Regions from separate parts of the Clostridium sp. LY3-2 genome, predicted to be linked through region 2. Evidence: predicted binding sites of a transcription regulator. Region 2 holds the regulator's gene; the other holds the start of a gene.
The links. Region 2 encodes Rex, which represses fermentation and respiration genes when NADH is low (regulators of the CRP and FNR family bind a similar motif). Its sites were predicted from a motif close to ATTGTTAANNNNTTAACAAT; they were not measured.
Positions count from the first base shown of each region.

Region 1: M4I33_RS04565 (DUF47 domain-containing protein) is a predicted target of Rex. The motif match lies at 4,035-4,054, and genes of this name have one in related genera.

Region 1 is NZ_JAMDLQ010000014.1:130,614-137,134, reverse strand. It holds gene M4I33_RS04580 (methyl-accepting chemotaxis protein) at 1-1,161, shown strand, start outside; gene M4I33_RS04575 (DUF368 domain-containing protein) at 1,206-2,096, opposite strand; gene M4I33_RS04570 (inorganic phosphate transporter) at 2,260-3,258, opposite strand; gene M4I33_RS04565 (DUF47 domain-containing protein) at 3,251-3,877, opposite strand; gene M4I33_RS04560 (siderophore ABC transporter substrate-binding protein) at 4,111-5,049, opposite strand; gene M4I33_RS04555 (ABC transporter ATP-binding protein) at 5,072-5,827, opposite strand; gene M4I33_RS04550 (iron chelate uptake ABC transporter family permease subunit) at 5,827-6,521, opposite strand, start outside.
Region 2 is NZ_JAMDLQ010000022.1:106,835-113,355, forward strand. It holds partial or broken gene M4I33_RS07895 (heavy metal translocating P-type ATPase) at 1-1,718, shown strand, start outside; gene M4I33_RS07900 (phosphatase PAP2 family protein) at 1,771-2,601, opposite strand; gene M4I33_RS07905 (redox-sensing transcriptional repressor Rex) at 2,854-3,495, shown strand; gene M4I33_RS07910 (short-chain-enoyl-CoA hydratase) at 3,753-4,535, shown strand; gene M4I33_RS07915 (acyl-CoA dehydrogenase) at 4,581-5,720, shown strand; gene M4I33_RS07920 (electron transfer flavoprotein subunit beta/FixA family protein) at 5,736-6,515, shown strand.

The DNA.
Region 1 (6,521 bases), on a different contig from region 2:
CTTAGAAATATTTTAGCTTTAGTATGCGTAATTTCTGTTGCCGTACTTTCAGTTATAATAATATTTGTAGGTAAATACCTAACTAAAGGCTTAATAGTTGCAAAAGATGAAGTTGATAAGATAGCACAAGGAGATTTCACAGGTACTATAGATGAAAAAATACTTACTTTAAATGATGAAGTTGGTGATATGTGTACTTCTCTTCAAGCTTCAAAATCATCGATGTCACATATGATATCTTCTGTAAAAAATGCAACTAATACAATTGAAGGTAATGCTACTAACTTAGCTGCAATTTCAGAAGAACTTTCAGCACTTACTCAAAGCATATCAACTGCTATAGCAGATGTTGCTGACGGTACTACATCACAAGCTTCAAACCTTACTGATATAGTTGGTACTTTAAATGGTTTTGGTAATAAGTTAAACGAAATGCTAAATGCCATAAAATCAATAAATGAAATGACAGAAGAAATTTCATCAAAAACAGGTTCAAGCTATAATGATTTAGGAGATTTAATTTCTTCAATTGAAAGTTTTACTAATAACTTTAAATCATTCTCATCAAACATAAATGATATGGGATCAAATATAGAAAAGGTTAATGCAATTACAGATTTAATTAACAGCTTAGCTGAACAAACTAACTTACTTGCATTAAATGCTGCAATTGAAGCTGCAAGAGCCGGCGAAGCTGGTAAGGGATTTGCTGTAGTCGCTGAAGAAATTAGAAGCCTTGCTGAAAGAAGTAAAGAGTATTCAAACGGAATTTACGATATAGTAAATGAACTACTTCATACAACAAAAACTATAATAAAAGATACTGATACTATGAATAGTGATTTAGATGGTCAAAAAGTAACTATAAATGCTACGCTAAAATCATTTGAAGATATTACAGAATCAGTAAATACTATGACTCCAAAAATCAAAAATATAACTGATGGATTTAACGTTATAAATTCTGATAAAGATGGAATCATTAAAAATATAGAAGAAATATCTGCAGTTTCAGAAGAGATAGCAGCCTCATCAGAGGAGATATCAGCTTCTTCTGAAGAACTAAACAACTCAAGTAATGAAGTTGCAATAAGTGCACAAGAACTATCTGAAAACTCAGTAGATATTAAAACACTAGTTGATGAATTCAAAATAGACTAAAATTTAAGACCTAATAGGAAAATTCCTATTAGGTCTTAATTATTTTAATTCTTCTTTTTTTCTAAAGCTATCTTTAATCTTTCAAGTCCTATTATTAAAGCACCACCAATAATAAAGTATAATGGACTAAATGTGCTTAAATCCATTGCAGGCTTTGGAGTGCTTAAAGTTAAAGGCCCCATAACTACAGCATATAAAGAACCTATCATAAGTCCTAAAACGCAGTATATAGTTTGCGATCTATAATTTGCTAAAGAGAATTTAACTCCTCTTATAGTTAAAGCTATTCCAGCTAAAACTCCAAGCCCAAAAATTATAACAACAGGTAAAAATCTTAAATCAAATTTAATAACACCTTTTACGGCTCCCATTATAGGTGCGTATAATCCAAATATTAAAAGTATAGTTGACCCTGATATACCAGGTAAAACCATAGCTGATATAGCTACCATAGCTGATATAAAAATATAAATTATTAACCCTATATTTAAACTTTCTATAGAAACAGATATTCCGCTTCCTCCTGTCATAGGATTAAAATATGTTATTGAAAAAACTAAAATTATTCCAATTATAAGGAATATTATGTTTTTATAATGTCCTACTATGCTTTCTTTTTCTTCTTTAAAAATCATTGGTATAGCTACTATTATAAATCCTATAAATAAAGAACTTATTTCGTAGATATGTGATTCAAAAATTGATGTTATAAATAATGCTGATAAAACGAATCCACAAACCCAACCTATTCCAAGTTTAAATAAAAATTTTATTGCATTAATTCTTTCTTCTTTAGTTCCTGATATTAAGCTATTTAAAGAATTTATAAACTTATCATAAAAACCTAAAATAAAAGCTATAGTCCCACCTGAAACTCCAGGTACACTATCTGCTAATGCCATACAGAAACCTCTAATGAAGTTAATAATGTACATCTTACCTCTCCTTTTTCATCTTAATCTTTTTATATATGCAAATCTAATTTTATCCTTTTTAAAGAAAAAAATCTACTTTAATGGAAAATTTATATCTTAATTATTTATAAATTGTAATATTTACACTAAAAAAATCTCATGAGAAATTTCTCATGAGATTTTTTTATATAAATAGTTTAATTACAAAAACAACTCCACCTGATATAACAGCACTCAATGGTATTGTTAATACCCAAGCCCAAATTATATCTTTAGCAACTCCCCACTTAACTGATTTTAAGTTTTCTGAAGCACCTACCCCCATGATAGTTGTAGTTATTACTTGAGTTGTACTTACTGGTGCGTGGAAAAGTGTAGCACCTAAAATTGATGTTGCTGCCCCCATTTGAGCTGCAAACCCTTTAACTGGTGTTAACTTTGTCATTCCACTTCCCATAGTTCTAATAATTTTCTTTCCTCCAATTGAAGTTCCAAGTGCCATAGCTAAAGCACAAGAAAAGATTACCCAATCTGGAACTTCAAAGGTACTTATAAACCCTCCACTTATTAAGGCCATAGTAATAATACCCATTGATTTTTGAGCATCATTTGAACCGTGGTTTAAAGCCATAAAAGCAGACGCTACTATTTGTAGCTTTAAAAAAAGCTTATTTACAACAGCTAATTTAAAAGGCTTTAATATCCAATTTAAAATAACTATTATAAAATATCCTAAAATAAAACCTATCATAGGTCCAAGGATTAACCATACTACTACTTCGTCAAATACATTATTCCATTGAATAACACTTATTGTACCGTTATAAACAACACCACCGCCTATTAAAGAACCTATAAGGGCATGTGATGAACTACTTGGAATACCAAAATACCAAGTTATAAGATTCCAAACAACGCAAGATATAAGCACTCCTATTATTACCCATTGTGGCATAAATTCGTGATTAATAATATTATCACCAACTGTTTTAGCAACAGCAGTTCCTAAAAATGCTCCTACAAAGTTAAATACAGCACAAAGTGCTATTGCAACCCCTGGTGATAAAGCTCTTGTTGTTATTGTTGTAGCTACAGCCGTTGCAGTATCATGAAAACCATTAATAAAATCAAATGCTACGGCTAGTACAACTATTATGACTGTTATTACAACTGTACTATGCATGCTTCATTACAACTCCTTCTACGATAGCTGCAACCTTTTCACACATATCTAATGTATTTTCAAGTGAATTATATATGTCTTTCCACTTAATTATATTTAAAACATCTTTTTCATCTTTAAATAATATTGCAATTGTTTTTCTGTAAAGTAGATCTCCATTATGTTCAATTTCATTTATCTTTTTGATTTTTTCAAGCATTTTGTTATGCTTTTTACCTATTTTTTTAAGTTCTTCCATAAGACCTAAAGTCTCTTCAGTAGCTCTTATTACCATGCTACACATTTCTATAGCTTCTGGTCTGCTTTCTTTAATATCATACATTAAGAACTTACTGCTTGTTGAATCTATGTAATCTAATATATCATCCATCCACTTTACAAGTCTATGTATATCCTCTCTGTCTATAGGTGTTATGAAAGCATTATTAAGTTCAATTACACTATGTCTTTCTAAATCATCACCCTTATGTTCAAGTTTTCCTATTTTCTTAGCTATTGCTTCTTTTTCATCTAAATTTTCTAGTGATTTTTTTAATAGGACAGCAGCTTCATTTATTATTTTAGCTTGTTCTATAAACATTTCAAAAAATTTGTCATCTTTAGGATTTAAATTAAACATTCTGTCAACTCCTCAATTTACAATTAAATTACTCTTTTTAATTACTTCTTTAGTATATTATTTTAGAAATTTCTTTTAAATAATTTATAACGTTAATTTACGTATTGTTTTTGTATTTAACGTAGAATTAATATAATTGCAATTTTGTTCATATTTTTGTAGTAAATTATTAACAATATTAAATAAAATGCAAGAGATTACTTTTAAAGTACCCTCTTGCATTTCTTAGTATTTTATAATGTTTTTTCCATCTCATCTAACATATTTTCAGTAGCTATAATACCTGCACCTCCTAAATACCAAGTTTTAGTATCTAGGTATATTATCTTTCCATTTTTATAGGCATCTGTTCTTTTTATTAGTTCGTTTTCCATTATATCTTTTGCCTTTTCTCCCTTAGAGTTACTTACTACCCCTTTATCAATAACAAATAGATATTCTGGGTTCTTATCTAATATATATTCATTTGACACATTTTGCCCGTGCCCTTCTACTTTTATATCTTTATCTACTGGATTATATAAGAATTTATCATATATCATCCCAAATCTTGATGAAGGTCCATAAACACTTATGTTTCCATCATAGACCATAGCAACTAATGCATTACGATTTTCTTTTTTAACCTTTTCACCTATCTTTAAAATTCTAGAGTTGATTTCTTCAATCTTTTTCTTCCCAAAATCTTCTTTTCCATAAATTTTAGATAAAATATCTACATTATCATTAAGAGATTTAAAATGGTCATTATTTATAGTTCCAAGACCTATTGTTGGCGCTATTTTTGATAATTCATCATAATAATCACCCTGTCTTCCTTCTATAATTATTAAATCCGGCTTTAATTCGTTTATCTTTTCCATATTAAATTCTTTTAAAGAACCTACATCTTCATATTTCTCGTCTTTAAAATTTTCAAGGTAAGTTGGAAGAGATGATTTTGGAAGTGCTATTACATCTTCACCCATAGATTTAATTATATCTAACGCACCGTAATCTAAAACTACAACCCTCTCTGGATTTTTCTTAACTTCTGTAACTCCATACCTATGAGTTATACTTAAGGTATCTTTAGCATTTGCCATACCTGTACTTTTATCACTAAATTTTATAAATGCAAAAACTAGTCCTATTATTATTATTCCGCTTATTAATATAATTTTCTTTTTCAAAACTTTTCCTCCTAATCTTTACTTAAAAATAAACACATATACTATTTCCGTTTATTTTATGAATATCAAATTCTATTTCATAGACCTCTTCTAAGAAATCTTTATTTATTATTTTTGTGCTTTGGTTTGATTCTTTAACCCTTCCATCTTTTAAAACTACAATATTATTAGAATAACAAGATGCAAAGTTAATATCATGCATAACTATTATTACAGTTTTATTTAAATCTTTAGCTAAATTTTCTAATACTTTCATCATCTTAACAGAATGCTTCATATCAAGGTTATTTAAAGGTTCATCTAAAAGTATATATTCTGTGTTTTGTGCTATTACCATAGCGATAAAAGCCCTTTGTCTTTGCCCTCCGCTTAATTCATCTAAATACTTATCTTTGATTTCATAAAGCTGCATATAATTTATAGACTTATTAACTAGTTCGTAATCTTCTTTTTTAAGCCTTCCAGAACAATAAGGAAACCTTCCAAAGCTTACTAATTCTTCTACTGTTATTCTTACGTTTATATTATTAGATTGCCTTAATATCCCTAGCTTCTTTGAAAGCTCATTTTCATCATAATTTTTAATATTTTTATCATCAATTATTACTTCCCCTAAAAATTCTTTATCGATTCTTGCAATTATAGAAAGAAGAGTACTTTTACCTGCACCATTTGGCCCTATAAAAGATGTTATCTTTCCTTTTTCAATCTTTAAAGAAACATCATCTAATACTTTTTTATCACCATACTTTTTTGTTATATTTCTAACTTCAATCATTATTTTTTATTCTCCTTAATTATTATGTAAATAAAATAGAGTCCCCCTACAAAATTGATTATAGTACTTACTGTATTTGTATAATTTAATATTCTCTCTACGATAAGTTGTCCAAACAATAATGCTATTATCCCTAAAAGCACCGCACAAACCATAGTGTATTTATGCCTAAAACTTTTCATTAAGTTATAAGATAAATTAGATACTAATATTCCAAGAAAAGTTATAGGACCTACAAGTGCAGTAGAAACAGAAACTAATATAGATACATAGATCAAAGTTGTCTTTGCTGTCTTTTCGTAATTTATTCCAAGGTTTATAGAATTATCTCTTCCAAGTAGTACTACATCATACAAATTAGTTTTTTCAAATATATTTAAAGCTAATATAAATATAATTACAGATGAAATAAAAAGTATATTTACATTTATATTATTAAAGCTTGCAAAAAGCTTTCCTTGTAAACTTTGAAAGTCGTTTGGGTCTATTAACACACTTAAAAATGTACTTAGACTTTTAAAAAACGTACCAAGTACAGTTCCAACTAAAAGCATTAAATATATATTTATTCTCTTTTTAAACATGAATCTATGTAGAATTAAAGAGTTTAAAATCATAAGAGATAAAACTATAAAAAAGTTTATATTCTTATTTGTCATAACTATACTGCTTGTTCCAAAAACAAAAACTGAAA
Region 2 (6,521 bases):
GAGTATTACTAACTGCTTTTAATAATATCAGAAAAGGAAAAGTGTTTGATGAAAACTTCTTAATGTCAGTTGCAACTATAGGTGCATTTGCTGTAGGGGAGTACCCTGAAGGTGTTGCAGTTATGATTTTCTACGAAATAGGAGAATTATTTCAAAGCTACGCTGTTAATAGGTCAAGAAAATCAATATCAGCCCTTATGGATATAAAAGCAGAATATGCAAACCTAATTACAAGCAAAGGTGAAATTAAAGAAGTAAATCCAGAAGACGTAAAAGTTAATGATATAATCCTAATAAAATCAGGGGAAAGAGTTCCTTTAGATGGTGAGATAATCGAAGGAAGTACAAGCGTTGATTCTTCTGCTTTAACAGGTGAATCACTTCCAGTATCTAAAAAGCCTAAAGATGAACTTTTAGCAGGTTCTATAAACTTAGGTGGCGTTATAAAGGTTAAGGTTTTAAAAGAGTTTGAAGATTCAACTGTTGCAAGAATACTAGAGTTAGTTCAAAATGCTAGTTCTAAAAAGGCAGAAACTGAAAAATTCATAACTAAATTTGCAAAATACTATACACCAATAGTAGTATTTTCAGCTTTAGCACTTGCAATAATCCCACCACTTGTAATTCCAAACACTACTTTTGATGAGTGGATATATAGAGCGTTAATATTCTTAGTAGTTTCTTGTCCTTGTGCTTTAGTAGTATCAGTTCCTTTAGGACTTTTTGCAGGGATAGGAGGAGCTTCTAAAAAAGGAATATTAATTAAAGGTGGAAACTATCTAGAAGCTTTAAAAGACGTAGATACAGTAGTATTTGATAAAACAGGTACTTTAACTAAAGGTACTTTTAAAGTAACAAAGATAATATCAGATGATTCTAGTAAAAGCGAAGTATTAAGATATGCAGCTTTAGGAGAGCAATACTCAACTCACCCTATAGCTACTTCAATACTTGAAGAATTTAAATTATCTAAAAAAGAAGAAATAGGAAAAGTTAAAATAGATAAACATGAAGAAGTAAGTGGTAAAGGGATAGTTTACTATATAGATTCAAAAGAAGTTTTAGTTGGTAATAGCAAGCTTATGGCACTTAAAAACGTTAAAACTCCTGAAATTTTAGAGATAGGAACTATAATACACGTTGCTTTAGATTCAAGATATATAGGAAGTATCGTAATTTCAGATCAAATAAAAGAAAATTCAAAAGAAGCTATAGAAGAACTTAAGGCTTTAGGAATTAAAAATGTAGTAATGCTTACAGGTGATAACAAAAATGCAGCAGAAAAAGTTTCAAAAGAACTAGGCATTGATAACGTGTATGCAGAATTATTACCTCAAGATAAAGTTACAAAGATTGAAGAATTACTAGAAGGAGAAAATAAAGGCAAAGTTGCCTTTGTTGGAGATGGTATAAATGATGCCCCAGTTTTAGCTAGAGCGGATGTTGGAGTAGCTATGGGAGGAATAGGTTCAGATGCAGCTATAGAAGCCGCAGACGTAGTTTTAATGAAGGATGAACCTACAGCATTACCAGAATCAATTAAAATAGCAAGAAAAACAAGCAAAATCTTATGGCAAAATATATATTTCTCTCTAGGAGTAAAATTAATAGTATTAGTTTTAGCAACACTTGGAGATGCAAATATGTGGGAAGCTGTTTTTGCAGATGTTGGAGTAACATTAATCGCAGTTTTAAATTCGATGAGAGCCCTTAAATAATAAATTTTAAGAAAAGAAAAACTAGGCGTTGCCTAGTTTTTCTGAATTTATATTAAGAATGTATTTTAAATTTCATAAATATATATGGCGAAATAGTAAGGCCATAAAAGCATAAAGAAAAATATTTTAAAAATTCTATGATTAAAGTCTTATTAAAAAGGTTAAAAATAGAGTATATAAGAATTAATCCTATAGCTAAGATTAAAAGTTTTAAAATATTTTGTTTTACATCAGCCTTAGGGTTAAAGTTAATACTTTTTTGGTCGATTAATAAAGATAGATTAAGACCTAAAAAAGACCCTATAGCTTTAGTAAGGTCAGAACTTTTAAAAATTACTCCTAAAATTAAGAAAATAACTAAAGTTATTAAAAATAGTTTTTTAGGCTTATCGTAGGATAAATCAAAAATTCTATTTGAAACAAACACAGATACTATTCCAAAGATAGTTCCAAAAATAACATCTATAGGCCAATGCACACCTAAATAAAGTCTTGATAGTGGAACGAGCACCATCATCACTATACCAAGGGCTAAAATCCACCTCCTTTTAAATTGAGTTATTAAAAAGGTAAAGGCGGTAGCATTACCTTGTGAGTGGCCGGAAGGAAAGGAGCTTCCAGTAGCAGTATTAATTTCGCTACTTTTAATTCCAGGGGTTCCTATAGGACGAGATTCGTTAAAAATTCCTTTTAATATGTTATTTAAACAAAAAGAAAAAAGCATAGCATATATAAATTTAAACCCAATCTTTTTATTTAAAAATAAAAAGAAGATTATACCTAAAATCACACCGAGAGTTTGACCTCCTAGATTTGTTATGATTTTAAAGAAGGTATCTAAGGAAGGGTTTGCATAGCTTTGAATAAATTGTATTACTTCCATTATATGTCCTCCATAAATTATGTAGTTTGAAAATAATTATAACAGAAAAAAATAGATTTAAAACTACAGTATATAAAATATATCAATATACTATATAAATGAAAAATATAATTAGAAAACTTAAAAAAAATAGATTATTTTTATTGATTTATGGTAATATAAAATAGATAGTTAAAAAATTCACCCAGTTTTAAGGGAATTTGGTAGTAATATAACTTAAAAGACAAATAAAAGCAATTAAAGGAGAGCAGTATGGAAAAGAAAAAGAATATTTCAATGGCTGTAATTAAAAGATTGCCTAAGTATCATAGATATTTAAATGAATTATTAAATAATGATGTAGATAGAATTTCTTCAAAAGAATTAGGGGAGAAGATAGGCTTTACAGCTTCTCAAATAAGACAGGATTTAAATTGTTTTGGTGACTTCGGGCAACAAGGTTATGGTTATAACGTTAGAGCATTAAGTAATGAGATAAGTAAGATTTTAGGGCTAGATAGAGACTATGATGCAGTTATAGTTGGTGCTGGTAATATAGGGCAAGCGATTGCAAACTATACTAGATTTGGTCAAATGAAAATGAACTTTACAGCAATTTTTGATGCAAATCCAAAATTAGTAGGGTTAAGAATAAGAGATGTAGAGATCAGAGAGATTGATAATTTAAATACATACTTAGAAGGCAAGAATACAGATGTTGGTGTTATTTGTGTTCCTAGAATCAACGCTCAAAAGGTATGTGATTCACTAGTAAATGGTGGAGTTAAAGCAATATGGAACTTCGCACCTGTAGATTTAGTAGTGCCAGATGACGTAATAGTTGAGAATGTTCACTTAAGTGAAAGTTTATTAACTTTAATTTATCTTTTACACGATAAAGAATCAAACAAATAAAAATTAGAATAAAATAAGATTGTTAAAAATTTTACACAAAGTTACTAAAAAATATTGCAAAATTTTTAACAAAGTTATATAATAATAATTGAAGTTGAGAGACTTCAATTATTTTTTTGCCGTTATTTGTGAAACAAATAACAAAGAGAGAAATTTTATAATAGATTACAAGTTTAGGTATAAAATGAAAATTTATAATATAAAAGGGTTAATTTTACTCTAATAACCTTTTGATTGTGTTTTAGGAGGATTCAGTGATGGAATTAAACAACGTACTTCTTGAAAAAGAAGGAAACTTAGCTATTGTAACTATCAATAGACCAAAGGCATTAAATGCTTTAAACTCAGAAACTCTTAAAGAGTTAAACATGGTAGTTGAAGATCTTGAAAAAGATAATAACATCTATGCAGTAATTCTTACAGGTGCTGGAGAAAAATCTTTTGTAGCTGGAGCTGATATTTCAGAAATGAAAGATTTAGATGAAAAAGGTGGAGAAGAATTTGGTGCTTTAGGAAATAAAGTATTCAGAAGACTTGAAACTTTAGACAAGCCAGTTATAGCAGCAATCTCAGGATTCGCTTTAGGTGGAGGATGCGAGCTTGCAATGGCATGTGATATAAGAATAGCTTCAGAAAAAGCTAGATTTGCACAACCAGAAGCAGGACTTGGAATAACACCAGGATTTGGGGGAACTCAAAGATTAGCTAGAATCGTTGGAGAAGGTAAAGCTAAGGAGCTTATCTACACTTGCGATATGATTAAAGCTGATGAAGCTTTAAGAATAGGATTAGTTAATAAAGTAGTAGCTTTAGAAGAATTAATGGCAGAAGCTAGAAAAATGGCTTCAAAAATCATGGCAAACGCTCCGATAGCAGTTAGATTATGTAAAGATGCAATTGGAAGAGGAATGCAAGTTGATATGGATAGAGCTATAATGATAGAAGCTGAAGACTTCGGAAAATGTTTCGCGACAGAAGACCAAGTTGAAGGTATGACAGCATTCATGGAAAGAAGAGAAAAGAATTTCCAAAACAAATAGTTAATATATAAAATTTAGGGTGTATTGAACAGGAGGGTAATTTAAATGAATTTCCAATTAACTAGAGAACAAGAATTAGTAAGACAAATGGTTAGAGAATTTGCTAACAACGAAGTTAAGCCAATAGCAGCAGAGATTGATGAAACTGAAAGATTCCCAATGGAAAATGTTAAGAAAATGGCTGAATTAGGAATGATGGGTATCCCATTCCCTAAAGAGTACGAAGGAGCAGGTGGAGACACTTTATCATATATCTTAGCAGTTGAAGAATTATCAAAAGTATGTGGTACTACAGGAGTTATTCTTTCAGCTCACACTTCACTTTGTGGAGCAGTTATAAACCAATTTGGTAAACCAGATCAAAAAGCTAAATACTTACCAGACTTAGCAAGCGGAAGAAAAGTTGGTGCTTTCGGACTAACTGAACCAGGAGCTGGTACTGATGCTGCAGGACAACAAACTACAGCAGTTTTAGATGGAGATAACTACATCCTTAACGGATCAAAAATATTCATAACAAATGGTGGAGTTGCTGAAACTTTCATAATATTTGCTATGACAGATAAATCTAAAGGAACAAAAGGAATTTCAGCTTTCATAGTTGAAAAAGCATTCCCAGGGTTCTCAATAGGTAAAGTAGAAGATAAGCTTGGAATCAGAGCATCATCAACTACAGAGTTAATAATGGAAAACTGTATCGTACCAAAAGAAAACCTACTTGGACAAGAAGGTAGAGGATTTGGTATAGCAATGAAAACTCTTGACGGAGGAAGAATTGGTATAGCAGCTCAAGCTTTAGGTATCGCAGAAGGAGCTTTAGAAGAAGCTGTTAACTACATGAAAGAAAGAAAACAATTCGGTAGACCACTTTCAGCATTCCAAGGATTACAATGGATGATAGCTGAAATGGATACAAAAGTAGAAGCTGCAAGATACTTAGTTTACAAAGCTGCTACTTTAAAAGAAGCAGGTCTTCCATACTCAGTAGAAGCTGCAAGAGCTAAATTATACGCAGCAGAAGTTGCTATGGATGTAACTACTAAAGCAGTTCAAATCTTCGGTGGATATGGTTACACTAAAGAATACCCAGTTGAAAGAATGATGAGAGATGCTAAAATCACAGAAATTTACGAAGGAACTTCAGAAGTTCAAAAAATGGTTATAGCAGGAAGTAAGTTAAGATAGGGAGGTCAATAAAAAATGAATATATTAGTTTGTTTAAAACAAGTTCCAGATACTACAGCAGTTAAAATAGATCCTAAAACAGGAACACTTATAAGAGATGGAGTTCCATCAATAATTAACCCAGAAGATAAGCATGCTTTAGAAGCAGCACTTCAAATAAAAGACAAGAGTGGGGCAAAAATTACAGTAATAAGTATGGGACCTCCACAAGCACAAAACGCATTAAGAGAAGCTTTATGTATGGGAGCTGACGATGCAATCCTTATAACTGATAGAGCATTTGCAGGAGCTGATACTTTAGCTACATCAAAAGCTTTAGCAGGAGCAATCAAAAAATTAGAGTATGATATAGTTTTCGCTGGAAGACAAGCTATCGATGGAGATACAGCACAAGTTGGACCAGAAATAGCAGAACACTTAAATATACCTCAAGTAACTTACGTTCAAGGTGTAGAAGTTAAAGAAAACGGATTATTAGTAAATAGAGCATTAGAAGACGGACACGAAATGATAGAAGTTCAAACTCCATGTCTTTTAACAGCGATCGAAGAGTTAAATCACCCAAGATATATGAACTGTGGATTAATCTTTGATACAGTAGATAAAGAAATAACTATATGGTCAGCAGACGATATAGATGTAGATAAAGCAGAATTAGGACTAAAAGGTTCACCAACTAAAGTTAAAAAGTCAATGACTAAAGAAGCTAAGGGAGCTGGAGAATTAGTTAAAGAAGGTCCAAAAGACTCTGTTGCATACGTAATCGGAAAATTAAAAGAAAAGCACTACATCTAAGGAAAG